4 regions of the Streptomyces sp. NPDC088745 genome follow, and region 2 is predicted to be linked to each of the others. Evidence: riboswitches for the same ligand, from Rfam matches in the RefSeq annotation. Region 2 holds a riboswitch; each other region holds the start of a gene.
The links. Region 2 has a riboswitch for cobalamin ahead of cobN (cobaltochelatase subunit CobN). Riboswitches for the same ligand answer to the same signal wherever they lie in the genome.

Region 1: it holds a riboswitch for cobalamin, as region 2 does, so the genes downstream of both, ACIP93_RS05750 (ribonucleoside-diphosphate reductase subunit alpha) here and cobN (cobaltochelatase subunit CobN) in region 2, are expected to answer to the same signal.
Region 3: it holds a riboswitch for cobalamin, as region 2 does, so the genes downstream of both, ACIP93_RS35450 (energy-coupling factor ABC transporter permease) here and cobN (cobaltochelatase subunit CobN) in region 2, are expected to answer to the same signal.
Region 4: it holds a riboswitch for cobalamin, as region 2 does, so the genes downstream of both, ACIP93_RS12585 (cobalamin biosynthesis protein) here and cobN (cobaltochelatase subunit CobN) in region 2, are expected to answer to the same signal.

What each region holds. Positions count from the first base shown of each region.
Region 1 is NZ_JBIVLB010000002.1:252,542-259,762, forward strand. Features, by position in the region: gene ACIP93_RS05735 (carbon starvation CstA family protein) at 123-2,351, shown strand; gene ACIP93_RS05740 (YbdD/YjiX family protein) at 2,348-2,566, shown strand; gene ACIP93_RS05745 (GNAT family N-acetyltransferase) at 2,656-3,189, shown strand; cobalamin riboswitch at 3,262-3,403, shown strand; gene ACIP93_RS05750 (ribonucleoside-diphosphate reductase subunit alpha) at 3,549-5,933, shown strand; gene ACIP93_RS05755 (ribonucleotide-diphosphate reductase subunit beta) at 5,933-6,949, shown strand; gene ACIP93_RS05760 (sensor domain-containing protein) at 7,127-7,221, opposite strand, start outside.
Region 2 is NZ_JBIVLB010000009.1:106,208-113,428, reverse strand. Features, by position in the region: gene ACIP93_RS23825 (flavin-containing monooxygenase) at 1-590, opposite strand, end outside; gene cobN (cobaltochelatase subunit CobN) at 1,206-4,805, opposite strand; cobalamin riboswitch at 4,866-5,002, opposite strand; gene cobG (precorrin-3B synthase) at 5,098-6,429, shown strand; gene ACIP93_RS23810 (precorrin-8X methylmutase) at 6,498-7,124, shown strand; gene ACIP93_RS23805 (precorrin-2 C(20)-methyltransferase) at 7,121-7,221, shown strand, end outside.
Region 3 is NZ_JBIVLB010000022.1:98,000-105,220, reverse strand. Features, by position in the region: gene ACIP93_RS35470 (glycosyltransferase) at 1-959, shown strand, start outside; gene ACIP93_RS35465 (glycosyltransferase) at 956-1,990, shown strand; gene ACIP93_RS35460 (glycosyltransferase family 2 protein) at 1,975-2,811, shown strand; gene ACIP93_RS35455 (SDR family oxidoreductase) at 2,942-3,820, shown strand; cobalamin riboswitch at 4,077-4,262, shown strand; gene ACIP93_RS35450 (energy-coupling factor ABC transporter permease) at 4,291-4,992, shown strand; gene ACIP93_RS35445 (energy-coupling factor ABC transporter substrate-binding protein) at 4,989-5,363, shown strand; gene cbiQ (cobalt ECF transporter T component CbiQ) at 5,370-6,119, shown strand; gene ACIP93_RS35435 (energy-coupling factor ABC transporter ATP-binding protein) at 6,116-6,973, shown strand.
Region 4 is NZ_JBIVLB010000003.1:742,706-749,926, reverse strand. Features, by position in the region: gene ACIP93_RS12615 (neutral zinc metallopeptidase) at 1-137, shown strand, start outside; gene ACIP93_RS12610 (hypothetical protein) at 151-1,548, opposite strand; gene ACIP93_RS12605 (alpha/beta hydrolase) at 1,650-2,780, opposite strand; gene ACIP93_RS12600 (class II aldolase/adducin family protein) at 2,887-3,558, opposite strand; gene ACIP93_RS12595 (anion permease) at 3,862-5,145, shown strand; gene ACIP93_RS12590 (hypothetical protein) at 5,159-5,380, shown strand; cobalamin riboswitch at 5,528-5,667, shown strand; gene ACIP93_RS12585 (cobalamin biosynthesis protein) at 5,704-6,687, shown strand; gene ACIP93_RS12580 (cobyric acid synthase) at 6,684-7,221, shown strand, end outside.

The DNA.
Region 1 (7,221 bases), on a different contig from region 2:
GACCTGCGGTGGTCGGGCCGTGTCCGTACCGATATGCGGACAGGGGGTTACGCGGCCCGGTCGCAGCCCCTAGATTTCGCGCACGTTGTGACAGTGAAGATCGCGCGAGGGGACGGATCGCCATGGCAGAGCCGAGACCGACAGCCGAGACCGAGCAGGCCGGGTCGCCCCCGGGCCCCGCCCGGCGGAAGCTGTCGCCCAAGTCCGTGGCGATCTGGACCCTGGTCGCGATCGCCGGCGCGGCGGGCTGGGCGGTGCTCGCGCTCTCCCGCGGCGAGGACGTCTCGGCCGTGTGGATGCTGGCCGCGGCCCTCGGCTCGTACGCCATCGCCTACCGCTTCTACTCCAAGTTCATCGCCCACCGCGTACTGAAGGTCGACAAGACCCGCGCCACCCCGGCCGAACTCAACGACGACGGCGTGGACTTCCACCCCACCGACCGCCGGGTGCTCTTCGGCCACCACTTCGCGGCCATCGCGGGCGCGGGCCCGCTGGTCGGGCCGGTGCTGGCGGCCCAGATGGGGTACCTGCCGGGCACCATCTGGATCGTCGCGGGCGTGATCTTCGCGGGCGCGGTGCAGGACATGGTGACGCTGTTCTTCTCGACGCGTCGCAACGGCCGTTCGCTCGGCCAGATCGCCCGGGACGAGATCGGCCCGGTCGGCGGCGCGGCGGCGCTGATCGCCGTGTTCGCGATCATGATCATCCTGCTCGCGGTGCTCGCACTGATCATCGTGAACGCGCTGGCGGAGTCCCCCTGGGGCGTCTTCTCCATCGGCATGACCATCCCGATCGCCCTCTTCATGGGCGTCTACCTGCGCATCCTGCGGCCCGGCCGGGTCACCGAGGTGTCTTTGATCGGCGTCGCGCTGCTGCTGCTCGCGATCGTCGCGGGCGGCTGGGTCGCCGAGTCCTCCTGGGCGGAGACCTTCACGCTGGAGCCGGGCACGCTGGTCATCTGGATGGTGGTCTACGGGTTCCTCGCCTCGGTGCTGCCGGTGTGGCTGCTGCTCGCGCCGCGCGACTACCTGTCGACGTTCATGAAGGTCGGCACGATCGCGCTGCTCGCGGTGGGCGTGCTGATCGCGCTGCCGACGCTGAAGATGGACGGCATCACGCAGTTCGCGACCAGCGGGACGGGTCCGGTCTTCGCGGGCTCGCTCTTCCCCTTCGTGTTCATCACCATCGCGTGCGGCGCGCTCTCCGGGTTCCACTCCCTCATCTCCTCGGGCACCACCCCGAAGATGATCCAGAAGGAGACCCAGATCCGCACGATCGGCTACGGCTCCATGCTGATCGAGTCGTTCGTCGCGATCATGGCGCTGATCGCCGCCTGCATCATCGACCCGGGCCTCTACTTCGCCGTCAACGCGCCCGCGGGCGTGGTCGGCGACACCGTCCAGGCGGCCTCGCAGGCGGTCGGGAACCTCGGCTTCACCATCACCCCCGAGCAGTTGGCGCAGGCCGCCAAGGACGTCGAGGAGGCCAGCCTGCTGCACCGCACGGGCGGTGCGCCGACCTTCGCGCTGGGTCTGTCCGAGATCTTCTCGGCGGCCTTCGGCGGGGCCGCGATGAAGGCCTTCTGGTACCACTTCGCCATCATGTTCGAGGCGCTGTTCATCCTGACGACGCTGGACGCGGGCACCCGGGTCGGCCGCTTCATGCTCCAGGACATGCTGGGCAACGTCTACAAGCCGTTCAAGAACGTCAGCTGGAAGCCCGGCGTCTGGATCGCCAGCGCGATCGTCGTCCTGGCCTGGGGCTACTTCCTGTGGGTCGGCGTGCACGACCCGCTGGGCGGCATCAACCAGCTCTTCCCGCTGTTCGGCATCGCCAACCAGCTCCTCGCGGCCGTGGCGCTCGCCGTCTGCACCACCCTCCTCATCAAGTCCGGGCGTCTCAAGTACGCCTGGGTGACGGCCGTTCCGCTGCTGTGGGACGTCGCGGTCACGCTCACCGCGAGCTGGCAGAAGATCTTCTCCGCCGACCCCAAGGTGGGCTTCTTCGCCCAGCGCGACGTCTACCAGAGCGCCCTCGACAAGGGCCTCGACAAGGTCGGACTCGCCAAGAACCGCGAGCAGATGGAGACCATCGTCACCAACTCCACGGTCGACGGCGTCCTGTCCGTCCTGTTCGCGGTGCTGATCCTGGTCGTCCTCTTCGAGGCCTGCCGCGCCTGCCTGAAGGCGGTCCGCAACCCGGCCGGGGTCGAGCTCAGCGAGACCCCGTACGTCGAGTCGAAGCTCGTCGCCCCGGCCTCCCTGTTCGCCACCAAGGAGGAGAAGGCCGAGCTGGCCGCCGCGGGCCTGGGCCCGGACGGCCGCCCGCGCAAGGAGGAGAGCACGGTATGACCACGGGCGCGGTGCGCACGGCAGGGCTGCGGCACTGGCTGTCCCGGCTGCGCTGGTACGTCCGCGAGGTGACCGGCGAGGCGGCGTACGACCACTACGTCGCCCACGCCCGCGCGCACGACCCGGACGCCGCGGTCATGACCCGCCGCGCCTTCGAGCGCAGCCGCACCGACGCCCGCGAGGGCGACCCCCGCGACGGCTTCCGCTGCTGCTGAACCGGTCGGAGCGACCGCGGTACGGCCCGGTGTCCCGCCCCTCGACACGGGGTGGGACGCCGGGCCCCCGCCGTTGCACACTGCCCGGCATGGACATGCGCATCCGCATCGCGGAACCCCCCGAATACCCGGCCGTGGGCGAGATCACCGCCCGCGCCTACCTCGACGACGGCCTCCTCGACGGCGGCGAGGACAACACCTACGCGACCACCCTGCGCGACGCCGCCTCCCGCGCCGCGAAGGCCGACCTCCTGGTCGCCGTGGACGCCGACGACACCCTCCTGGGCACCGTCACCTATGCTCCCCAGGGCAGCCCGCTCCAGGACATCGGCGTCCCCGGCGAGGCCGAGTTCCGCATGCTCGCGGTCGCACGGGCGGCCCGGGGGCGCGGGGCGGGCGAGAGCCTCGTGCGGGCCTGTGTCGCCCGCGCACGGGCCGAGGAAGGGGTCGTCCGGCTGGTGATGTCGACCCAGCCGACGATGCTGGGGGCGCACCGGATCTACGAGCGCCTCGGCTTCGTACGGACGCCCGAGCGGGACTGGCAACCGGTGCCCGGACTGGGCCTGCTGACGTACGCACTGGCGCTCCAGCCCGGTGCGCGCGGGGGCTCAGGATCCCGGTGAAACGGGGCCCGTACCCCCTTTAGCCGGGGAAGCGCAACGGCGCGCGACACAACATGTGGTGGGTTCCCCAACGGGGACCCACCACATGTATGCTCGTCCTCGCTGTCGCCGCAGGGGAATCCGGTGAGAATCCGGAACTGTCCCGCAACGGTGTGTCATGTACGCATTTGCGTACCGCCAAGTCCGAGGACCTGCCGACGGTGTGATCCGGCTCGACCGAACCGGATTCCGATACGTCCGGGCTTCGAGGATGAGCCGGTGGACGCCAGGCGACGTGCGCCCTTCTTCCGGGGCGGACGCCTGCTCGCGCGCCCCCGCTCCGCCCCGTGGCCCCGCGCCGAGCGAGGGAGAGCCCCCACGTGACCATCGCGCCAGTCGACCCGGCCACCGCCGAGCAGAGTCAGGACAGTCAGGACGCCCCCGGCACCGCGCTGCTGCGCACCCTGACCGACCTGACCGCCGACCTCACCGACACCGACCCCGGCCGGGTCGCCGCCGCCGCCCTGCGGGGGCGCAACGCGCGCTCGGACGCCGCCGAGCTCCGGGAGCTGGCCACCGAGGCCGCCGCAGGGCTCATCTCCGAGGACCCCGCCTACTCGCGCCTCGCCGCGCGCCTGCTCGCCCGTACGATCCGGGACGAGGCCGCCTCCCAGGGGGTGGGCTGCTTCTCCGGGTCCGTCGCCGTCGGCCACCGCGAAGGGCTCATCGCGGACCGTACGGCCGAGTTCGTCGCCAAGCACGCGGCGGCGCTGGACGAGCTGATCGACCTCGAGGGCGACGACCGCTTCGAGTACTTCGGCCTGCGCACGGTCTACAGCCGCTACCTGCTGCGCCACCCCATCACCCGTCAGGTGATCGAGACCCCGCAGCACTTCATGCTGCGCGTGGCCTCCGGCCTGGCGGCGGACGACAGCGAGCGGGCTCTCGCCGAGGTCGCCTCGCTGTACCGGCTGATGAGCCGTCTGGACTACCTGCCGTCCTCGCCGACGCTCTTCAACTCCGGCACCCGCCACCCGCAGATGTCGTCCTGCTACCTCCTCGACTCCCCGATGGACGAGCTGGACTCGATCTACGACCGCTACCACCAGGTCGCGCGCCTGTCCAAGCACGCCGGCGGCATCGGTCTGTCGTACTCGCGCATCCGCGCCCGCGGCTCCCTGATCCGCGGCACCAACGGCCACTCCAACGGCATCGTCCCGTTCCTGAAGACGCTCGACGCCTCCGTCGCGGCCGTCAACCAGGGCGGCCGCCGCAAGGGCGCGGCCGCCGTCTACCTGGAGACCTGGCACGCGGACATCGAGGAGTTCCTGGAGCTCCGCGACAACACCGGCGAGGACGCCCGCCGCACCCACAACCTCAACCTCGCCCACTGGATCCCGGACGAGTTCATGCGCCGCGTGGACCAGGACGGCCAGTGGTCGCTGTTCTCCCCCGCCGACGTCCCCGAGCTGGTGGACCTGTGGGGCGACGACTTCGACGCCGCCTACCGCAGGGCGGAGGCGCAGGGCCTGGCCAAGAAGTCCCTGCCGGCCCGCGAGCTGTACGGCCGCATGATGCGCACCCTCGCGCAGACCGGCAACGGCTGGATGACCTTCAAGGACGCCTCCAACCGCACCGCCAACCAGACGGCGGAGCCGGGCCACACGGTCCACTCCTCCAACCTGTGCACCGAGATCCTCGAAGTCACCGATGACGGCGAGACGGCCGTCTGCAACCTCGGCTCGGTCAACATGGGCGCCTTCGTCCTGGACAGCGGCGAGATCGACTGGGACCGCCTGGACCGGACGGTCCACACCGCCGTCACCTTCCTCGACCGCGTGGTGGACATCAACTTCTACCCGACCGAGCAGGCCGGCAACTCCAACTCCCGCTGGCGGCCGGTCGGCCTGGGCGCGATGGGCCTCCAGGACGTCTTCTTCAAGCTGAAGCTCCCCTTCGACTCCCCGGAGGCGGCGGCGCTCTCCACCCGCATCGCCGAGCGGATCATGCTCGCCGCGTACGAGGCGTCCTGCGACCTCGCCGAGCGCAGCGGACCCCTCCCCGCCTGGGAGAAGACCCGCACCGCGCGCGGCGTCCTGCACCCCGACCACTACGGCGTCGAGGTCACCTGGCCGGAGCGCTGGGAGGCGCTGCGCGCCCGCGTCGCGAAGACCGGCATGCGCAACTCGCTCCTGCTGGCCATCGCCCCGACGGCCACCATCGCCTCCATCGCGGGCGTCTACGAGTGCATCGAGCCGCAGGTCTCCAACCTCTTCAAGCGCGAGACCCTCTCCGGCGAGTTCCTCCAGGTCAACTCCTACCTGGTGCGCGACCTCAAGGAGCTCGGCGTCTGGGACGCCCAGACCCGTGAGGCGCTGCGCGACGCGTCGGGCTCGGTCCAGGGCTTCAACTGGATCCCCCAGGAGGTCCGCGACCTCTACCGCACCGCCTGGGAGATCCCGCAGCGCGGCCTGATCGACATGGCCGCCGCCCGCACCCCGTACCTCGACCAGTCCCAGTCGCTCAACCTCTTCCTGGAGACGCCCACCATCGGCAAGCTCAGCTCGATGTACGCGTACGCCTGGAAGAAGGGCCTGAAGACGACGTACTACCTGCGCTCGCGCCCCGCCACCCGGATCGCCCGCGCCGCCGGCTCGCAGACCGCTGCCGCCGCCCCCGTCCCCCTCCCCGTGCAGCAGACGACCGACGCCGAGGCGCTCGCCTGCTCCCTGGAAAACCCCGAGTCCTGCGAGGCCTGCCAGTAATGAGCACCAACAGCGAAAAGAACCTGCTCGACCCCGGCTTCGAGCTGACGCTGCGCCCGATGCGCTACCCGGACTTCTACGAGCGCTACCGGGACGCGATCAAGAACACCTGGACCGTCGAGGAGGTCGACCTCCACTCGGACGTCGCGGACCTCGCGAAGCTGACGCCGGGCGAGCAGCACATGATCGGCCGCCTGGTCGCGTTCTTCGCCACGGGCGACTCGATCGTCTCCAACAACCTCGTGCTGACCCTGTACAAGCACATCAACTCCCCCGAGGCGCGGCTGTACCTCTCCCGCCAGCTCTTCGAGGAGGCCGTGCACGTCCAGTTCTACTTGACGCTCCTGGACACCTACCTCCCCGACCCGGACGACCGCGCCGCGGCCTTCGACGCGGTCGAGGAGATCCCCTCCATCCGCGAGAAGGCGCAGTTCTGCTTCAAGTGGATGGACTCGGTCGAGAAGATCGACCGCCTGGAGACGAAGGCCGACCGCCGCCGCTTCCTGCTCAACCTGATCTGCTTCGCGGCGTGCATCGAGGGCCTGTTCTTCTACGGCGCCTTCGCGTACGTCTACTGGTTCCGCTCGCGGGGCCTGCTGCACGGCCTCGCGACCGGGACGAACTGGGTCTTCCGGGACGAGACCATGCACATGAACTTCGCGTTCGAGGTCGTGGACACCGTCCGCAAGGAGGAGCCGGACCTCTTCGACGACGAGCTGGAGCAGCAGGTCACCGACATGCTGAAGGAAGCGGTCGCCGCGGAGCTCCAGTTCGGCCGCGACCTGTGCGGCGAGGGACTGCCGGGCATGAACACGGAGTCCATGCGCGAGTACCTGGAGTGCGTCGCCGACCAGCGCCTGGAGCGCCTCGGCTTCCCGAAGGTGTACGGGTCCTCCAACCCGTTCTCCTTCATGGAGCTCCAGGGCGTCCAGGAGCTGACGAACTTCTTCGAGCGCCGGGTCTCCGCGTACCAGGTGGCCGTCGAGGGCACGGTCGGCTTCGACGACGACTTCTAGCCGAGGGCCGCACCCCGGGGCGGGGGGGACGCGGGACCGCGCCGTGACGGCACAGGGCTGTCGCGTGTCCGCATCCCCCCTGCTCCGGGGCGTCCTCACCGTGCCGCTCCCCCACTGGCCGAGGTGAAGCCGTCAGAGGCGGAGCTGTCAGAGCTGAAGCCGTCAGAGCTGAAGCCGTCAGAGGTGGAGCGGCATCTCCAGCACGACGGAGGTCGTGCCGGAGGCCGGGCTGTCGACGCCGAGCGTGCCGTCCACCGCCGCCAGCCGCTCCC
Region 2 (7,221 bases):
TCCGGTATCGACTGGATGCCGGAGGACCCGGTGCCGACGACGCCGACGCGCAGCCCGGTGAAGTCGACGCCCTCGTGCGGCCATTCGCCGGTGTGGTACGAGGGCCCGGCGAAGGAGTCGAGACCGGGGATGTCCGGGCGCTGGGCGCTGGAGAGGCAGCCGACCGCGAACACGACGAAGCGGCTGGTGACGGTCTCGCCCGTGTCGGTGCGCACCGTCCAGGTGAGGGTGTCCTCGTCCAACTCCGCGCTCCGCACGGACGTTTCGAAGGTGTAGGCGTCGCGGAGCGAGAAACGGTCGGCGACGTGGTGCAGGTAGCGCATGATCTCGGGCTGGGTGGCGTACTTCTCGCTCCAGTCCCACTCCTGCTGGAGGTCCTCGTCGAAGGAGTACGAGTAGTCGAAGGACTCGACGTCGCAGCGGGCGCCCGGGTAGCGGTTCCAGTACCACACGCCGCCGACGTCAGCGGCGCGGTCGAAGCCGCGCACCCGGTGGCCCAGGGTGCGGAGCCGGTGGACGGTGTAGAGGCCGGTGACGCCGGCTCCGACGACGACGACGTCCGTGTCGGGGGCGGGGGTGTTCTCACTCACGTGCGGTATCTCCTCGGATCCGTGGGGGCGGCGGCGGGTGCGGCCCGGCACGGACGGGAGCCTTCCATCGGGGCGGGCGGGGCGCACCAGCTCCTTCCCGGTGAGTGGGAAGGGGGCGCCACCGGGGGCACGGTGGCCTGCCCGCCCGGCTCCCGCCGCGAGTGGCGCCCCGTCAGGGGCGCGGGGAACTGCGCGCCCAGCCACGACGCATCTGCAGTAAACCGGGGGCAGCCGCGCGGCGAGCGCTTTAGGTGGAGGGGCGGGTCCGGGGCCTCTCCTGCCCGAGCCGAGCGGGGCTGCCTGGCCCGGTGCCGGGGCTGAGCTCACGGCCCTGGCGGAGTCCCTTGCCCGGTACAGGCGCTTGCGTGGGGGCGGCACCCGGGTGGGCCGGGAGCGGGAGGGGCCGCCCCCTTGCCCGCCCGTTCCGCCCCCTTGGGGCGGCCCCGTCGCCCAAGGGAGCGGGGCGTAAGGGAGGGGCTGCGACGCGCAAGGGGACGGGGGCGACGGGGGGCTGTGAGGCACGCGGAGCGGTGGTGGAGGGGGCCGGTGTTTGAGAAGGGGCGACCGGAGATGCGGTCGCCCCCCCGTCGGGTGGGGAGAAAGGAGGAGCGAGGGCTAGTCCTTGTCCTCCAGGTCGCCCTCGGTCTCCAGGTACGCCTGCCGGAGCGCGTCCAGAACCGCCGGGTCCGGCTTGGCCCACATGCCCCGCGACTCGGCCTCCAGAAGCCGCTCCGCGATGCCGTGCAGCGCCCACGGGTTGGCCTGCTTCAGGAACTCGCGGTTGGTCGGGTCCAGGACGTACGTCTCGGTGAGCTTGTCGTACATCCAGTCGGCGACCACGCCGGTCGTCGCGTCGTACCCGAAGAGGTAGTCGACGGTGGCGGCGAGCTCGAAGGCGCCCTTGTAGCCGTGGCGGCGCATCGCCTCGATCCACTTGGGGTTGACGACGCGGGCGCGGAAGACCCGCGAGGTCTCCTCGACCAGGGTGCGGGTGCGGACCGTCTCCGGGCGGGTGGAGTCGCCGATGTACGCCTCGGGGGCCTTGCCCTTGAGGGCGCGCACGGTGGCGACCATGCCGCCGTGGTACTGGAAGTAGTCGTCCGAGTCGGCGATGTCGTGCTCGCGGGTGTCGGTGTTCTTCGCCGCGACCTCGATGCGCTTGTACGCCGTCTCCATCTCCTCGCGCGCCGGACGCCCGTCGAGCTCGCGGCCGTAGGCGTAGCCGCCCCAGACCGTGTAGACCTCGGCGAGGTCGGCGTCGGTGCGCCAGTCGCGGGAGTCGATGAGCTGGAGCAGGCCCGCGCCGTACGTTCCCGGGCGGGAGCCGAAGATGCGGGTGGTGGCGCGGCGTTCGTCACCGTGCTCGGCGAGGTCGGCCTGGGTGTGCGCCCGTACGTAGTTGACCTCGGCCGGCTCGTCCAGCGAGGCGGCGAGGCGCACCGCGTCGTCCAGCAGGCCGATGGTGTGCGGGAACGCGTCGCGGAAGAAGCCCGAGATGCGCAGGGTGACGTCGACGCGGGGGCGGCCCAGCTCCTCGGCGGGGATGGCCTCCAGGCCGGTGACGCGGCGCGAGGCGTCGTCCCAGACGGGGCGTATGCCCAGCAGCGCGAAGGCTTCGGCGATGTCGTCGCCGGCGGTGCGCATGGCGCTGGTGCCCCAGAGGGACAGGCCCACGGAGGTCGGCCATTCGCCGTTGTCGGCCCGGTAGCGCTGGAGGAGGGAGTCCGCGAGGGCCTGGCCGGTCTCCCAGGCCAGCTTGGAGGGCACGGCCTTGGGGTCGACGGAGTAGAAGTTGCGGCCGGTCGGCAGGACGTTGACCAGGCCGCGCAGCGGGGAGCCGGAGGGGCCCGCCGGGACGAAGCCGCCGTTCAGCCCGTGGACGGCGTGGGTGAGTTCGTCGGTGGTGGCGGCCAGGCGCGGCACGACCTCGCGGGCGGCGAAGTCGAGGATGTCGGCGACGGCGGCCGGGTGTCCCTCGGCGACGCCCGCCACGGCCTCCGGGGCCCAGTCCGCGTCCTCCATGGCCTGGACCAGGCCGCGGGCCTGCTCCTCGACCGTGTCCGCGTCGGTGCGCTTCGCCGCCGACTCGTCCAGACCGAGGGCCTCGCGCAGGCCGGGCAGCGACGCCGTGCCGCCCCAGATCTGGCGGGCGCGCAGGATCGCCAGGACCAGGTTGACGCGGGCCTCCCCGGCGGGGGCGCCGCCGAGGACGTGCAGGCCGTCGCGGATCTGGACGTCCTTGATCTCGCAGAGCCAGCCGTCGAGATGCATGATGAAGTCGTCGAAGCCCTCGTCCTCGGGCCGGTTCTCGATGCCGAGGTCGTGGTCGAGCTTCGCGGCCTGGATGAGCGTCCAGATCTGGGCGCGGATCGCGGGCAGCTTCGCCGGGTCCATGGCCGCGATCTGGGCGTGCTCGTCGAGGAGTTGTTCCAGGCGGGCGATGTCGCCGTAGCTGTCGGCGCGGGCCATCGGCGGCACCAGGTGGTCGATCAGGGTGGCGTGCACCCGGCGCTTGGCCTGGGTGCCCTCGCCCGGGTCGTTGACCAGGAACGGGTAGATCAGGGGGAGGTCGCCGAGGGCGGCGTCGGGGCCGCAGGCGGCGGACAGGCCCGCGTTCTTGCCGGGCAGCCACTCCAGGTTGCCGTGCTTGCCGAGGTGGACCATCGCGTCGGCGCCGAAGCCGTTGTCGGCGGCGGACGCGGCGATCCAGCGGTAGGCGGCCAGGTAGTGGTGCGAGGGCGGCAGGTCCGGGTCGTGGTAGATCGCGATCGGGTTCTCGCCGAAGCCGCGCGGCGGCTGGATGAGGACGAGGAGGTTCCCGAACCGCAGGGCGGCGAGCACGATGTCGCCCTCCGGGTTGGCGGACCGGTCCACGAACATCTCGCCCGGGGCGGGGCCCCAGTGCCGCTCCACGGACTCGCGCAGCTCGGCGGGCAGGGTGGCGAACCAGCGCCGGTAGTCGGCGGCCGGGATGCGCACGGGGTTGCGGGCGAGCTGCTCCTCGGTGAGCCACTCCTGGTCGTGGCCGCCGGCCTCGATGAGGGCGTAGATCAGCTCGTCGCCGTCGCCGGACACCAGGCCGGGGATCTCCTGCGTACCGAAGTCGTACCCCTCCTCCCTCAGGCGGCGCAGCAGGGCGACCGCGCTGGCGGGGGTGTCGAGGCCGACCGCGTTGCCGATCCGGGAGTGCTTGGTCGGGTACGCGGACAGGACCAGCGCGAGCTTCTTCTCGGCGTTGGGGATGTGCCGCAGCCGGGCGTGGCGCACGGCGGTCCCGGCGACGCGGGCGGCGCGCTCGGGGTCGGCGACGTACGACGGCAGGCCGTCCTCGTCGATCTCCTTGAAGGAGAACGGAACGGTGATCAGGCGGCCGTCGAACTCGGGGACGGCGATCTGGGTGGCGGCGTCCAGCGGGGAGACGCCCTCGTCGTTCTCCTCCCAGGCGGCGCGCGGGCTGGTGAGGCACAGCGCCTGGAGGATCGGGACGTCGAGGCCGGTGAGGGCGCCCGCGTCCCAGGACTCGTCGTCGCCGCCCGCGGAGGCCTCGGCGGGGCGGGTGCCGCCGGCCGCGAGCACGGTGGTGACGATGGCGTCGGCGGCGCGCAGCTCCTCGATGAGCTCCGGCTCCGGGGTGCGCAGGGACGCGACGTACAGCGGCAGCGGGCGGGCCCCGGCCGCCTCGATCTCGCCGCACAGGGCGTCGATGAAGGCGGTGTTGCCGCTCATGTGGTGGGCGCGGTAGTAGAGCACCGCGACGGTCGGGCCCTCGACGTCCTCGCGGGCGGTGCGCTCCAGGGGGCCCCAGGAGGGCGCCGGCGCGGGCGACTCGAAGCCGTGGCCGGTGAGCAGCACGGTGTCGGAGAGGAACCGGGCGAGCTGCTCCAGGTTGGCGGGGCCGCCGTGCGCCAGGTAGGCGTGCGCCTCGGCGGCGATGCCGACGGGGACGGTGGAGGCGGCCATGAGCTGGGCGTCGGGGGCCTGTTCGCCGGTGAGGACGACGACGGGGCGGCCGGTGGCGAGGACCTGGTCGAGACCCTCCTGCCAGGCGCGGACGCCGCCGAGGAGGCGCACCACGACGAGGTCGGTGCCGTCCAGGAGGGCGGGCAGGTCCGCCAGGTCGAGGCGGGAGGGGTTGGCGTAGCGGTAGCTGACCGGTCCGTCCGAGGAACGGGCGCTGAGCAGGTCGGTGTCGGACGTCGACAGGAGCAGGATCATGCGGCGTCGGGCCTTCCTCGGGGTGTCCACGCCCCGGGCGGTGTTCGGACTGCTCGAACCAGGTCGAGAAGCTACGGAAGGGAGTTCCTGACTCGCCCGGCCTGGGGCCGGGCTCACAGTGGCGGGACCGCGCCGGAATCGCACCGGGCTTCCTCCCCTGTCGCCTTTCGGTGGCGACTGCCGCCCTGGCGGGCGACGGCGACGGACCGCAGGGTCCGCCACCAGGCATATTAGGCGTACCGGTCAAGGCCCCGGCACCCGGCGGTCGAACAGGAGTCGGCCTCGGGTCGGTATGCTCGCCGCCATGCCCCCGTCCCCCTCTTCGCCGTCGGCCTCCGGTGCGAACTCCGCGCGCACCCGTGGTGACGCGTGCCCCGGGTCCCTGCGGCTGCACCGCGCGGACGACGGGGCGCTGGCGCGGGTGCGGCTGCCCGGCGGCGTCCTGACCGCGGAGCAGGCCGACGTGCTCGGGAAGTTGGCCGGGGAGCTCGGCGAGGGTGACATTCACCTCACTTCCCGGGGCAACGCGCAACTGCGTGCGCTGCCCGCCGACTGCGGCGGTGAACTCGCGCGGCGGCTCGGCGAGTCGGGGCTGCTGCCGTCCGCGCGGCACGAGCGGGTGCGCAACCTGGTGGCGTCGCCGCTGTCGGGCCTGGACGGCCGGGGGAACGCCGATGTGGGGCCGTGGCTGGCGGAGTTGGACGCGCTCCTGTGCGCGAGCGGGCGGGCCGTCGCCCTGTCCGGCCGGTTCCTGTTCGCGCTGGACGACGGGCGCGGTGACGTGGACGCGCTCGGTGCGGACGTGACGCTGCTCGCGCAGGGTGACGGGAACGCGCTGCTGCGTGTCGGCGCTGCCGCCGACGCGGTGCGCGTCCCGGGCGCGTGGGCGGCCCGTGCGGCCCTGGTGGCTGCCGAAACCTTTCTGGACAGTGCGCCGGACGCGGGCACCTGGCGGGTCGCCGAGCTGCCGGCGGGCCCGGACGTGCTGCTGGCACAGGTGGCGCGGAAGCTGGCTGCCGCCCCTGCGCGGACGCCGGGCGCGGTCCTGGCGGGTGCGGCCCGCACCCGGGCTCCGGCACGGCCGCGCGAGGCCGCCGCGCCCGGGTTCGGCGTCGTCACCGGGGGTGCGCCCGGCGCGGCGGCACTGTCGGTGGGGGTGCCCCTGGGACGTGTCGCCGCCGCACAGTGGCGGCTGCTGGCCGACACGGCGCGCAGCCAGGGCGACGGCACGCTGCGCCTGACGCCGTGGCGCGGGGTCGTCGTGCCGGGGGTCGCCCCCGGGCGGGCCGCCGCGCTGCTCGACGCCCTGGGCGCCGCCGGGCTGGTCACCGGCCCCGGCTCGCCCTGGAGCGGCGTCGGGGCGTGCATCGGACGGCCCGGCTGCGCGAAGTCGCTGTCCGACGTGCGGGCCCTGGCGGGGGCCGCCGTGGGCCCCGTGGGAACGCTTCCTGTCTACTGGTCGGGCTGCGCGCGCCGGTGCGGGCACCCGCACGGCGACCGGGTCGACGTCGTGGCCACCGCCGAGGGGCACGAGGTGTCCGTCGTGCGCGGTGCGTCCCGCACCGCCCCCGTCGTGGTCACGGACCGGTCGCTGCCCGCCGCCGTGGCCGCCGCCCGCGGCTGATCCACCCCGGTACTCCGTCTTTTCCCATGCCCGTCCGCAGACCGTCCGCAGAAGAGAGCGACAGCACAGTGCACCAGTACGAGAAGGACGGACCGGCGATCTACCGCCAGTCCTTCGCCACGATCCGCGCCGAGGCGGATCTGGCGGGCCTGCCCGCCGACGTCAGCCAGGTCGCGGTCCGCATGATCCACGCCTGCGGCATGGTCGACCTCGTGCGCGACATCGGCTTCAGCCCGAACGTGGTGGCCGACGCCCGGGCCGCGCTGCGCGCCGGTGCGCCGATCCTGTGCGACGTGCAGATGGTCGCCAGCGGGGTCACCCGCAAGCGGCTGCCCGCCGGCAACGACGTGGTGTGCACCCTGTCGGACCCCTCGGTGCCGGACCTGGCGAAGGAGCTGGGGACGACGCGCAGTGCCGCCGCCATGGAGCTGTGGCGGGACCGTCTGGAGGGCTCCGTCGTCGCCGTCGGCAACGCGCCGACCTCGCTGTTCCGGCTGCTGGAGATGATCGAGGCGGGTGCGCCGCGTCCGGCGGCCGTCATCGGCGTGCCGGTCGGGTTCGTGGGCGCCGCCGAGTCGAAGGACGCCCTGGCGGCGCACGCCTCCGGTCTTGAGCACCTGGTCGTGCGCGGCCGGCGCGGCGGCAGCGCGATCGCCGCCGCCGCCCTCAACGCGATCGCCAGCGAGGAAGAGTGAGCGTGAGCGAGCAGAGCACGGGACGGCTGTACGGCGTCGGGCTGGGCCCGGGCGATCCGTCCCTGATGACGGTGCGCGCCGTCGAGGTCATCGCCGG
Region 3 (7,221 bases), on a different contig from region 2:
AGCGCGGCCACCGGGTGGACCTGTTCGCCGCCCCCGGCTCCGACCCCGGACTGGGAGTGCGGGAACTGCCGGTCCACCTGCCCGTGCTGAGCAAGGAGGCCCGGGCGGACGTCAGCATGCCCGATCCCAGGTGGCTGGAGGAGCACCATGCGTACCTGCGGCTGATGCTCGACCTCGCCGCGGACGACGGCCGCCGCTACGACGTCATCCACAACAACAGCCTCCACTACCTGCCGGTCGCCATGTCGCCCGCGGTGCGCGGCCCGATGTTCACCACCCTCCACACGCCCCCGACGCCCTGGCTGGAGTCCGCGATGCAGGCCCACGGCCCCCACCGGGCGGTCTACAGCGCGGTCAGCCTGCACACCGCGTCCTCCTGGCACCCGCTGGTCGCCGACGCCCGCGTCATCCGCAACGGCGTCGACACCCGCCGCTGGCGGCCGGGCCCCGGCGGCGACCAGTTGGTCTGGTTCGGCCGGATCGTGCCCGAGAAGGGGCCGCACCTGGCGGCGCTGGCCGCCCGGAAGGCGGGCCGCCGCCTGCGCCTGGTGGGGCCCGTGGGCGACCGCGGGTACTTCGATACGAACCTGCGCCCGCTGCTGGACGAGAACATCACCTACGCGGGCCACCTCACCGGCCGCGACCTGGCCGAACTGGTGGGCCGTTCGGCCGCCGCCCTGGTCACCCCGTGCTGGGACGAGCCGTACGGACTGGTCGTCGCGGAGGCGCTGTCCTGCGGGACACCGGTGTGCGCGTTCGACCGCGGCGCTCTCGGCGAGATCCTCACCCCGGAGTGCGGGACCCTCGCCCCGCCGGGCGACGTGGACGCGCTCGCCGACCTGATCGGCCACGCCGTACGGCTGGACCGCGGATCGGCGCGGCGACGGGCGGAGGACTTCTGCTCGCTGGAGGCGATGACCGACAACTACACCGACTTCTACCACGAGCTCGCCGCATGATCGGCTACTACGTCCACCACCACGGCCGCGGCCACCTGCACCGCGCCGTGTGCGTCGCGCACCGCCTGCGCACCCCGGTGGCGGGCTTCTCGTCGCTTCCCCGCCCCGCCGGCTGGCCGGGGGAGTGGACCGAGCTGCCGAAGGACACCGGCGCCGGGGCGGAGGGCGCGGCCCCCACCGCGGGCGGCACGCTCCACTGGGCGCCGCTGGGCCACGCGGGGCTGCGCGGACGCATGGGCGCGATCGCCGGGTGGATCGCCGAGGCGGGACCGGACCTGTTCGTCAGCGACGTCTCCGTCGAAGTCGCCCTCCTGGCCCGGCTGATGGGGGTGCCCGTGGTGGTGGCCGCGATGCGCGGCGACCGCTTCGACACCGCCCACCGCACGGCGTACGACCTGGCCGACGCCCTGCTGGCCCCCTGGCCCGCGGCCTGGCCCGAGCCCGGCTGGCCGGACCACTGGCGGGCGAAGACCACCCACACCGGGGCCTTCTCCCGCTACGACGGCCGGCCGCGCCCCACGTGGGAGGGGACCCCCGCCCCGTCCCGCCGCTCGGTCGTCGTGCTGCTCGGCGCGGGGGGTGACGGCATCACCGAGGACGACGTCCGGCGCGCCCGCGAGAAGACCCCCGACTGGGAATGGACCGTCCTCGGCGGAACCGGAGGGCAGTGGACCGACGACCCGTGGCCGCTGCTGTGCCGGGCGGACGCGGTGGTGACCCACGCGGGCCAGAACGCGATCGCCGAGTGCGCGGCCGCCCGCACCCCGGCGCTCGTCATCGCCCAGGACCGCCCGCACGACGAACAGCGGGCGACGGCGAGGGCGCTGCACGGGGCGGGACTCGCGACCGTGCGGTCCGGCTGGCCGGCCCCGGAGGAGTGGCCGGGGCTGCTGGAGCGCACCGCCCGCGCCCCGGCCGACCGCTGGGCCCGGTGGGCGCCGGGCGACGGAGCCGACCGGGCCGCGCAGCTCCTCGACCACCTGGCCACGGCCGGACCGGCCCTCGGGAGGCAGCCGTGCGCACAGCGGTGATCACCCTCGTCGCCGGACGCCACCGCCACCTCCTGCTGCAACAGGACGGCCTGGCGGCGGGCGAACGGCAACCCGACCACTATCTGGCCGTCACCATGGGCGACCCGGCCGTGCCCGCGCTCCTGCGCGGCCGGCGGCCGGTGGCCGAGACCCTCGCCGTGCCCGTGCCGTCCGACGGGCGGCTCCCGCTGGCCGCCGCCCGCAACGCCGGGGCGGCGAAGGCCCTGGCCGCCGGGGCCGACCTGCTGGTCTTCCTCGACGTGGACTGCGTACCGGGAACCCGGCTGCTCGCGCGGTACGCCGAGACGGCCACGGACGGCGCCCTGCTGTGCGGCACCGTCGCCTACCTGCCGCCACCGCAGCCCGGCGGATACGACCTGGCCGCCCTGCACACGCTCGCGCCGCCGCACCCGGGCCGCCCCGTGCCCGCCGACGACGAGGTGCTGGGCAATGGGAACCACGACCTCTTCTGGTCGCTGTCCTTCGCCCTCACCGCCCGTACCTGGCACACCGTCGGCGGCTTCTGCGAGGAGTACAGCGGCTACGGCGGCGAGGACACGGACTTCGCCCGGCTGGCCGCCGCCCGCGGCGTCGAGCTGCGGTGGGTGGGAGGCGCGCCCGCCCACCACCAGCACCACCCGGTCTCCCGCCCGCCCGTCGAGCACGTCGACGACATCGTCCGCAACGCGTCCCTCTTCCACCGCCGGTGGGGAACCTGGGCGATGGAGGGCTGGCTGCGGGAGTTCGCCGACCTGGGCCTGGTCGCCCGCGCGACCACGGGCGACGGATGGCGGGTGACCGCGCGGGAGGCCGCGGGGTGACGGCCGGCGGAGCCGGGGAACCCGCCCGGCGGCCAATGCGTGAAACCCCGGCCCACGGGACACACGACCTTCCGGGGCAAGGACCTATCCCCACGAACCAGAGCAAAGCGCACCACAGGAGGAACAACCGATGGGCGAGACGCCGCAGCACCCCAGGACGAAGCACCCGCAGCCCCCGTTCCCCCAGCAGGACCAGGAGCCGCCGGGCACGACCGCGGCCATGGACCCGGTCCCCGACCACGGCGAGGAGTCCTACCGGGGCAGCGGTCTCCTGCCCGACAGGGCCGCCGTGGTGACCGGCGGCGACTCGGGCATCGGCCGGGCCGTCGCGCTCGCCTACGCCCGTGAGGGGGCGGACGTCCTCTTCACCCACCTCCCCGAGGAGGCGCGGGACGCCCAGGAGACCGTGCGCCTGGTCGAGAAGGCCGGCCGCCGGGCGGTGGCCGTGCCCTGCGACATCCGGGAGGAGGAGCAGTGCCGGGCGCTCGTCGAGCGGGCCGTCGCGGAGTTCGGGCGGATCGACGTACTGGTCAACAACGCGGCGTACCAGATGGCCCAGCCCGAAGGCATCCAGGACATCAGCACCGAGCAGTTCGACCGGGTGGTGCGCACCAACCTGTACGGCATGTTCTGGCTGTGCAAGGCGGCCGTGCCGCACATCCCCGCGGGCGGCTCGATCATCAACACCACCTCGGTGCAGGCCTACCAGCCCAGCCCGCAGCTCCTCGACTACGCCATGACGAAGGGCGCGATCGTCACGTTCACGAAGGGCCTCGCGCAGATGCTGGTCGACCGGGGCATCCGCGTCAACGCCGTCGCCCCGGGCCCGGTGTGGACCCCGCTCATCCCGGCCACGCTGCCGGACACCGAGGAGTTCGGCGCGCAGTCCCCGATGGGCCGGGCGGCACAGCCCGCGGAGATGGCCCCCGCGTACGTCTTCCTCGCGTCGGAACAGGCGAGCTTCATCACCGCGGAGATCATGAACGCGACGGGCGGCACACCCCTGTAGCCCACCGCCGGACGCCCCCCCCGCGCTGCCGCCGCCGGCGCGGGGGCGGGCGCAACGGACGAGCCCCGGCCCCCTCCCTCCGGCGGCCTCCGGCCGGCACGGGTCCTGGCACTGGTTCCGGCACCGGTTCTGGACGAACCGACGCACCACCTCGGCGTCCGCGCCCAGTTCGAACTCCCGCACCTGACGCGCCCCACCGGCACCACGACGCCGGCGGCCACGCCGGTCCGTGGTTGTCATGCGCAGGACCTGGGCAGTAGTGTCCACCTGCCTTGGTGTACGGGAAATCCGGTGAAGTACCGGTGCGGCCCTCGCCACTGTGATCGGGAAGTCCTGCTCCAGCCCCTCGCGGGCAGCCACTGGGTCCTCGGACCTGGGAAGGCGGAGATCCGGGCGGTGTCACCCGTCAGCCAGGAGACCGGCCAGGGCACTTCAACCGTCCACGAGGTGCTGGAGAGGTCTGCTGAGCCATGCACATAGCCGAGGGGTTCCTGCCCCCAGTACACGCGATCGCCTGGGGCGTCGCGGCTGCCCCGTTCGTCGTCCACGGAGTGCGTTCCCTGACCCGGGAGGTCAAGGAACACCCGGAGAGCACGCTGCTCCTCGGCGCCTCCGGGGCGTTCACCTTCGTTCTCTCCGCACTCAAGCTGCCCTCGGTGACCGGCAGCTGCTCCCATCCCACCGGCACGGGCCTGGGCGCCATCCTGTTCCGGCCGCCCATCATGACGGTGCTCGGAACGATCACTCTGCTGTTCCAGGCACTGCTCCTGGCGCACGGCGGACTGACCACCCTGGGAGCCAACGCCTTCTCCATGGCGGTCGTCGGCCCCTGGACCGGATACGGCGTCTACCGGCTGCTGCGCCGCTACGACGTCCCGCTCATGGTCACCGTCTTCTTCGGGGCGTTCGTGGCGGACCTGACCACCTACTGCGTCACCAGCGTGCAGCTCGCGCTCGCCTTCCCCGACCCGAGCGGCGGATTCCTCGGCGCACTGGGCAAGTTCGGCTCCATCTTCGCCCTCACGCAGATCCCGCTGGCCGTCAGCGAGGGCCTGCTCACGGTGCTCGTCATGCGGCTCCTCGTCCAGTCCAGCAAGGGCGAACTGACCCGCCTGGGCGTGCTCGTCACCGGTGGACGGCGCGACTCCGTCTCCGAGGCGGTGGCCCGGTGAAGCGGAACACGAAGATCAACCTGCTGCTCCTGCTCGTGGTGGCCGCGCTCGCGGTCCTGCCGCTCGCGCTGGGTCTCGGCGACCACAAGGAGGAGCCCTTCGCCGGGGCCGACGCCGAGGCGGAGACGGCCATCACCCAGATCGACCCGGACTACGAACCGTGGTTCTCCCCGCTCTACGAACCGCCCTCGGGGGAGGTCGAGTCCGCCCTCTTCGCCCTCCAAGCGGCCCTCGGCGCCGGCGTCCTGGCGTACTACTTCGGGCTGCGCCGCGGACGCAGGCAGGGGGAACTGCGCGCCGCGCACCGCACCGGAAGCGGCACCGGCACCGCCGAAGCGGCCGCGGACCCACCTGCCGGGGACCGGACCTGAGCCCACGTGCTGCCCATCGACGTGGCGGCGCACAGCAGCCGCTGGCGCCGCCGCCACCCTCTCGACAAAGCCGTCCTCGCCCTGGGCCTCACCGCACTCGCCGTCACCCTGCCGCCGTGGCCGGGAGCCGTACTCGTACTCGTCACGGCACTGGTGCTCCTCCTGGGGCCGGCCGGAGTCACCCTCCGCAAGGTGTGGCGCGCCTGGCGGGTGCCGCTCGGCTTCTGCGTCACGGGTGCGGCCACCCTGACCGTCCAGGTCGGTGCGCCCGGCGCGTTCCTCGCTCTCGCTCCGCACGGCTGGGAGCACGCGACGCAGGTGCTGCTGCGCTCGTCGGCCGCGTCCCTGGGCGTGCTGCTGCTCGCCTTCACCACACCCGTCACGGATCTGCTGACGTGGCTGCTGCGGCTGGGCGTTCCGGCGCCGGTGGTGGACGTGGCCCTGGTGATGTACCGGATGATCTTCCTCCTGCTCGAGTCCGTCCGCCGCATCCGCGAGGCACAGGCCGCGCGGCTCGGCCACACCACGCGCACCGCCGCCTTCCGCTCCCTGGCGGGGCTCGGCGCCGTCGCCTTCGTCAAGGCGTTCGACCAGGCGGGCCGCATGCAGCGCGGGCTCGCGGGGCGCGGCTACGACGGCACCCTGCGCGTCATGACGCCCGACCTGCACGTCTCCCGCCGCTTCGTACTCCTCTCCCTGGTCCTGCTCACCGCCCTGGTGATCCTCACCCTCGTACTCGAAAGGCTGCTGCCATGAACCACGACGCCGTGGTGAGCCTGCACAGGGTGTCGTTCGCCTACGAGGACGGTCCCGCCGTGCTCAGCGACTTCGACTTCGCGATCGGCGCGGGGCGCGCCCTCGCGCTCCTCGGCAGGAACGGCAGCGGGAAGACCACCCTCATGCGGCTGCTCAGCGGAGGGCTGCGCCCCCGCACGGGCCACCTGGCCCTGGAGGGGAGGCCGGTGACCTACGACCGGGCGGGCCTGACCCGGCTGCGCACCAGCGTCCAGCTCGTGCTCCAGGACCCCGACGACCAGTTGTTCGCCGCTTCGGTCGCCCAGGACGTGTCCTTCGGGCCGCTCAACCTCGGTCTGCCGCCCGCCGAAGTGGCCGACCGGGTCGCCCGGGCGCTCGCCGCCCTCGGCATCACCGATCTCGCCGAACGCCCCACCCATCTGCTCTCCTACGGTCAGCGCAAGAGGGCGGCCATCGCCGGAGCCGTCGCCCTGCGCCCCCGCCTGCTCGTCCTCGACGAGCCCACGGCCGGCCTGGACCCGGAAGGGCAGGAACAACTGCTCGACACCCTCGCCGGGCTCCGGGCGGGCGGGACCACCGTCATGATGGCCACCCACGACGTGGACCTGGCACTGCGGTGGGCCGACGACGCCGCCCTGCTCACCCCGTCCGGGGTGCGGCTGGGCGCGGCACCCGACACCCTGGCCCGGGGCGACCTCCTGGAGCAGGCGGGACTGCGACCCGCCTGGGGGATCGCGGCGTCGCGGCTGCTGCGCGCGCAGAATCTGCTGGACCGGGAGGCGCCGGGGCCGCGTACCGCGTCGGAACTCGACACGTACACGGCCCTGGTGCGGGGTGCGCAGGCTGCGGAGTGAGCACCCGCGCCCGGGGCGCGGCCCGTGACGGTGTGTCCGACGCTCGACCGCCCGCCGGAAGAAGAGGCCGTCGACGACCGCCCGATGACTCCTCCACCGTCCGCCCCGTGCCGTGTTCTTCGGCAGGTGCGAACCGGAACCGCGGGCGGCGCCGCGCCCCCTCTCGTCCCGGCAAAGGTTCGACACCCCGTGCAGGCCGGGGGCTTGAGCCACGAGGACATTGATGCCCGCGTGTGTGGTGGTGAGGC
Region 4 (7,221 bases), on a different contig from region 2:
ACGACCGCATCCAGGAGAAGTTCCAGGGGCGGGTGACGCCGGAGAGCTGGACGCACGGGTCGGCGGCGCAGCGCCAGCAGTGGTTCTACAACGGCTTCCGGACGGGCGACACGGCGCGGTGCGACACCTTCCGTTAAACCGGCGGAGCGCCTAGACCCCGCCGGTGTGCACCTGGAACGCCGCCCGCCGCACGGCCTTCGCGAGGGCCGGGTCGGGGTGGGCGGCGGCGAGCGCGACCAGGACCTGCACGGTGCGCGGATGTCCGACGGCGCGGACCTCGTCGAGCAGGGCGGGGACGGTGCCCTGGACCGCCGATTCGAGGTGGCGCACCAGCAGTTCGCTCTCGCCGTGGTCGGCGACGGCCGCGGCGGTGTCCACCCAGAGCCAGGTGGACTCCTCGCGGGTGAGCCGGTCGTGGGCCTCCTCGGGGTCGTCGCCCTCGTGCTCGGCCAGCCACAGCAGGGCGTACGGGCGCAGGGCGACCTCCTCGGCGGCGGCGCGGACCTCGGCCTCCGCGGGGGCGCCGACGACTCTGAGCGCCTCGAAGGCGAGGCCGCGCAGGAGGGCGTCCTCGCCGCGGGCGACTTCGAGGAGTTCCAGGACGGCGGTGCCGACCGTGCGGGCGGCGAGCCAGGCGCGGTACTCGGCGCGGGCCGGGCCGGGGGTGAGGCGGGCGCAGCCGCTGAGCATGGCGTCGGCGGACTGCTCGATGTTCCCGGCGGGGCTCTGCGCGGCGACGCAGATCTGCTCCAGCTTGACCCAGACCGCCCAGCTCCCGAGCGGCGTCAGGGTCGCCTGGCCCTCACCGAGGGTCAGCGCGCCGACGGAGGCGAGCCCTTCCAGGGCCCAGCCGAGGAGCAGGGAGAGGGGGACGGGCACGGAGTGCGCCGTGGTCTGGGCGGGGATGCCGTGCAGGTGCGGGGGGACCTCGCAGCGCTCCTCGTGCAGTTCGGCGACGCGCTGCTCCAGCAGGTCGAGCAGGGCCGGGACCGGGACGGGTCCGGCGGAGAGCTGGAGGAGGGAGAGCACCTGGGGGACGGACTCGACGACTTCCGCGACGGTGGCGGGCGCGATGTCCTTCGGCGCGGGGTGGACGATCGACCAGGCGTCGAAGAGGGCGACCCAGCCGCGCAGCACGGCGGCGTCGTCGCGGTCCCAGGCGCGCAGCCGCCAGCCGGGGCGGGCGTTGGTGCCGTGGATCTCGACGAGGCCCGCGAGGCGCGCCCGGTCCCAGCCGGCCCGCACCTGAGCCTCGGTCAGGCGCAGTGCCTCGGCGGCGCGTTCGGCGGAGGCGCCGGAGAGCCCTCCGGCCTGGCCGGGCCGGGGGGCGGCGCCGCGGGCGCGCTCGGTGTCGACCCAGCGCGCCACCCGGGTGGCGTCGGCGAGCACTTCCCGTGCGTGGCGGGCCAGTTCCGCCTGGGCGGGGGTTCCCTCGGGAGGGCGGGGGGCCGGGCGGGTACGCCGGTTCGTCACGGCCCGTCGGGCTGTGGCGAGGGGTCGCGGGCGGACAAGTCGGAGCCTGGAGTCGCGCGGTGTACGGGACGTCACGTGGAGCAGTGTCTCCGCTGACTGCCCGAAAGCCCAAACGGAATCCCGCGCACCGCCCACACGGCGCCGTGGGATCTGCTACGTGGGCGGGGCGGGACCGGTCAGAGGAGCGGGGTGAGGAAGCGGCGCAGGGCCTCTTCGTAGGCGGCCGGGTCGGCGTTCCACATGGCGGCGTGGGAGGCGTCCCGCACGGTGTGCAGGGTGACCAGGTCGGGGCGGGCGTCGGCCAGGGCGCGGGAGGGGCCCCAGGGGGCGACGGCGTCGCCGGGGCCGTGCACGATCAGCGCCGGGACGCGCAGGCCGTCCGGGGCGGCGGCCGCGCGGAGCCGGTCGCCGTGCGGTCCCGTGCTGCCCTGGGCGGCGCGGACGGCAAGCGGAAGGAGGGCGGCCGGGATGCCGCGGGCGGCGGCCAGGGCGCGCACGGTCGCCTCCCAGTCCAGCACCGGGGAGTCCAGGACCAGCCCGGCGACGTGGTGGCGCAGGGCGGAGGAGGTGGCGGCGTGCAGAGCCATGGCGCCGCCGGTGGACCAGCCGTACAGGATGATCCGCTGCGCGCCCTCGCGGACGGCGTGCCGGATCGCGGCGTCCAGGTCGCGCCACTCGGAGTCGCCGAGGTGCCCGAGGCCGTCCGGGGAGCGGGGCGCGCCGGGGTCGCCCCGGTAGGCGAGGTCGAGCACCGGGAGCTGGAAGCGGTGCAGGAGGTCCAGGACGTTCAGCGGGTGCTCGCGGGTGGCGCCCAGGCCGTGCACGGCGATCACCCAGGTGCTCGACCGGTTGCCGGGGACGAACCAGGCGGGCAGGGAGCCGAGCTCGCCCATGACGTCGACGTGCGCGAAGTCGAGGCCGAGGGCGGTGCCGGGGTCGCCGCTGTGGACGTTCGGGGTGAGGTGGAGGCGGGCGCCGGGCTCCAGGGAGCCCCGGGTGACCCGCTCCAGGCGGCGCACCACGGTGTCGGGCGCGTGCGGGGCGGCCTCCAGGACGGGGCCGACGACCGCGTGGACGCCGTCGCCCGCCAGGCCGAACACCCCCGGCCTGAGGGTGGCGAGGTCCCGGGTCAGGGTGATCTGCGCGGGGCCCGTGGCGTGCACGGTCACGCGGGGGTCGCCGGGCAGGGGGCGGCCGGGCGTCGCCTTGAGCGCGGCGTCGCCCGCGTACCGGGCGGCGGCGACGGTGGCCGCGCCGATGCCCATGAGTGTGGTGACGGCTGCCGCCGTTGCTTTGGCCGGGTGCACGGTCCCAGTGTCCGTACGCCCGGCTTCCACGGCCAGTGGGCGGGGCCTCCGGGGTGGCCCCGGCCGCACCGCGCCGGCGGTCGCGCCGCGCGGATGCGGGCGGGGGTCAGCCCGGTTGGCCGTAGTTCCGCAGCCGGTCGGCGACCGTGTCCACCTGCGCCTCGGTGAGCAGGGCGGGGGTCAGGCCCGGGACTCCGGAGGCGGCGAGCCAGACCTGGCACATCCACTCCAGTTGGGCCGTGCGGTCGTAGGCCTGGGCGAGCGTGGCTCCGTACGTGAGGGTCCCGTGGTTCTGGAGCAGGCACCCCGTGCGGTCGCGCAGGGCGCGGCGGACGTTGTCGGCCAGCTCCCTCGTCCCGTACGTCGCGTAGGCCGCCGTGCGGACCTGGCCGCCCAGGGCCGCCGCCATGTAGTGCACCAGGGGCAGCCGGTCCACGAGCGTCGAGACCGCGGTGGCGTGCACCGCGTGGGTGTGCACGACGGCTTGGGCGTCGGTGTCCTCGTACACCGCGAGGTGCGTGGGCAGCTCGCTGGTGGGGACGAGGTGCCCGAGCACCTGGCGGCCCGTGCGGTCGACGCCGGTCACGTCGTCGGGGGCGAGCCGCTCGTAGGGCACGCCGCTCGGGGTGACCAGGATCAGGTCCTCGCCGGCCCGCACCGAGACGTTCCCCGAGGTCCCCACGACCAGCCCGTCGGTCACCGACCGGCGGGCCGTGTCCACCAGGTCCCGCCATGCCGCCGCCACCGCGTCCGTCACCCGTGTCGTCATGGCGGGCATCCTGCCAGCCGGGCGGCCCGGACTCCGCGGGCCCGTCCCGTCCGGCGACGGGCGCGGTGCGCGGTCCGCCCGTCGGGTGACCAGGATCTCTTCGAGGGGTCGCGCGGCGGGCTGAGGGCCCTGCCGCGCGGTTGACGCCCCGGCCGGGTCCGGTCGCCCCTAGGGCCGCACCGCCGTCGGGGTGAAAAGCGGAACGGCGGCACGGCGTTTCGGGTCACCGTGCGGCCCCGCCCAGTTCATCTTCCGTTCACTCAGGTTGCTTACGGTCCAACAGCCACTGACCTCAAACGATTGCCTGGGTAAATGGAACACATCACGCTCCTTCTCGGAATCGTGATCGTGACCGCTCTCGTGTTCGACTTCACGAACGGTTTCCACGACACTGCCAACGCGATGGCGACCACCATCTCGACCGGCGCTCTCAAGCCCAAGACGGCGGTGGCCATGTCCGCCGTGCTCAACCTCGTCGGTGCCTTCCTCTCCGTGGAGGTCGCCAAGACGATCTCCGGCGGGCTCATCAACGAGAGCGGCATCACCACCGAAGTGATCTTCGCGGCCCTGGTCGGCGCGATCCTCTGGAACCTGTTGACCTGGCTGATCGGCCTGCCGTCCAGTTCCTCCCACGCACTCTTCGGCGGCCTCATCGGCGCCACCCTGATGTCGGTGGGCGCCTCCGGCGTCAACGGCAGCGTCGTCATCACCAAGGTGCTGCTGCCCGCGGTCGCCGCGCCGATCGTCGCCGGTCTCGCCGCCTACCTCGCCACGAAGCTCACCTTCAAGCTGGCGTCCAGGACCGACGAGAAGGCCACCGCCAAGGGCTACCGGGCGGGCCAGATCGCCTCCGCCGGCCTCGTCTCCCTCGCGCACGGCACCAACGACGCGCAGAAGACCATGGGTGTCATCACCCTGGCCCTGGTCACCGGCAACGTGCTGGCCCCCGGCTCGAACCCGCCGATGTGGGTCATCGTCTCGGCCGGCGTCGCCATCGCGCTCGGCACCTACCTCGGCGGCTGGCGCATCATCCGCACCATGGGCAAGGGCCTCACCGACCTCCGGCCGCCGCAGGGCTTCGCCGCCCAGACCGGCGCCGCGACGGTCATCCTGGCCTCCTCGCACCTCGGCTTCTCCCTCTCCACCACCCAGGTCTGCTCCGGCGCCGTGATGGGCTCGGGTCTCGCGCCCAAGGGCGGGGTGGTCCGCTGGTCGACCGCGACCCGGATGTTCGTCGCCTGGGGCCTGACCCTGCCGGCCGCCGGCGCGGTCGCCGCGGCCGCCGAGTTCCTCACCGGTCAGGGCACGTGGGGCGTCACCGCCGTCGCGATCCTGCTGGTCGCGGGCTCCGGTGCGATCTGGATGCTGTCGCGCCGCAAGCCGGTCGACCACACCAACGTCACGGCCGACGACCTCGACGGCGCGGCCGCCCCGGCCGCCGGGCCCGCGGGTGTCGTCACCACCGCGATGGCCGCGGTCACCCCGCCGCCCGCCGGCCTCCTCCCGGCCGGGACCACCCACACGGTCACCGGCGACCTGAAGGCAACCCTCCACTCCCCCACCGCCGACCCGGCCCGCCCGGCCGCATCGGTCTAAGGACACACGCGACATGAACATCGACTGGGCAGCTCTCGGCACCGTGTTCGGCGTCAGCCTCGTGGCCACCGTCTCCCTGGTGGGCCTGTTCACCCTCGGCATCGTGGGCCTCTCCAAGCAGACCGCGGCCGCCGCCACGGGCGGCTCCGCCCCGGTCGCCCGCACGGGCGCGTACGCCTGCTTCGCGCTGTGCGCCGCGGCCGTCGCGTACGGCATCTTCCTGATCGTCTCCTGACAACCCGCGGGGCCCGTCCGCCCCGCCCCCCGACGCCGGAGCAGCCGGCGGGCCGCCGGTCTTCCGGCCCCGCCGGCTGTCGGCCGTTCCGGATCGGCGTCCGCCCCCCGCCTCCCGCAGGTCAACCCCAGGTTGACGGCTGTTCGTGGGGCGTGGTGGACTGCCGGAGCCATTACGGCGGCATGGAGAGGAAGCCGGTGCGAATCCGGCGCGGTCCCGCCACTGTCACGGCCGACCCGACGAGGGTCGTGCCGAAGCCAGGAACTCCCAGCCGCTCGTCACCTCCAACCAGGGCGCGGACCCTGAGTTAAGGACTCGTCGCCATGCCCGGCTGCGGTACCCGCGGTTGCGTCGCCGTGCCCCCGTACGCGTTCGCGCTCGGCGCGGCCCTCGGGATGGCCTGCGACGCCGTGTTCGGCGACCCGCGCCGGGGACATCCGGTCGCCCTCTTCGGGCGTGCCGCGGCCGCCGTCGAACGGGTCCTGTGGCGGGACGACCGGGCGCGGGGCGCGGCGCACACCCTGGTCTGCGTGGGCGGAGCGGCCGGAGCCGCCGCCGTGGCCTCCCGTCTCGTACGCCGCCGCCCCGCCGCGTCCGTCGCGCTGACCGCCGCCGCCACCTGGGCCGTCGTCGGGGGCACGTCGCTGGGGCGCGAGGCCAGGGCGATCGGCGGGGCGCTGGCCGCCGGGGACCTGGAACTGGCCCGGGAGCGGCTGCCGCACCTGTGCGGGCGCGACCCGCAGGCCCTGGACGGGCAGCAGCTCGCCCGGGCGGTCGTGGAGTCCGTCGCCGAGAACACCTCGGACGCGGTGGTGGGCGCGCTGGTGTGGGGTGCGGTCGGCGGTGTGCCCGGCCTTGTCGCGTTCCGGGCGGTGAACACGCTGGACGCGATGGTCGGGCACAAGTCGGCCCGTCACCGCAGGTACGGGTGGGCCTCGGCCCGGCTCGACGACGTGGCCGGCTGGCCCGGCGCACGCCTGACGGCGGCGCTCGCGGTGCTCGCCGGGGACGACGCCCGGGGTGCGGTCAGGGCCTGGCGCGCCGACGCGGCCGCGCACCCCAGCCCCAACGCGGGCCCCGTCGAGGCGTCCTTCGCGGGCGCGCTGGGCGTGCGGCTCGGCGGAACGCTGTCGTACGCGGGGCGGGTGGAGCACCGGGCGGTGCTGAACGGGGAGCGCGGGCGTCCGGTGGACGTGCCCGACATCGAACGTGCGGTGCGGCTGTCGCGCCGGGTGGGCGTGCTGGCGCTGGCCGCGTGTGCGGCGGGGCGGCTGGCGTTCTCGTACGCGAAGGGACGGAACGCATGAGTGGCGGCGGACTGCTGGTCGCGGGGACCACGTCGGACGCGGGCAAGAGCGTCGTCACCGCGGGCATCTGCCGGTGGCTGGTGCGCCGGGGGGTGAAGGTGGCCCCGTTCAAGGCGCAGAACATGTCGCTGAACTCGTTCGTGACGCGGGAGGGCGCGGAGATCGGGCGCGCCCAGGCGATGCAGGCGCAGGCGGCGCGCGTCGAGCCGACGGCGCTGATGAATCCGGTGCTGCTGAAGCCGGGGAGCGACAGGTCCAGTCAGGTGGTGCTGCTCGGCAGGCCGGTGGGCGAGATGAGCGCGCGCGGCTTCTTCGGCACGGCGGGCGGCACGACGTACGGCAAGGGCGTGCAGGGCGGGCACCGGGAGGCGCTGCTCGGCACGGTCACGGAGTGCCTGGCGGAGCTGCGCGGTCAGTACGACGCGGTGATCTGCGAGGGGGCGGGCAGCCCGGCGGAGATCAATCTGCGGCGGACGGACATCGTCAACATGGGGATCGCGCGGGCCGCGGACTTCCCGGTGGTGGTGGTCGGGG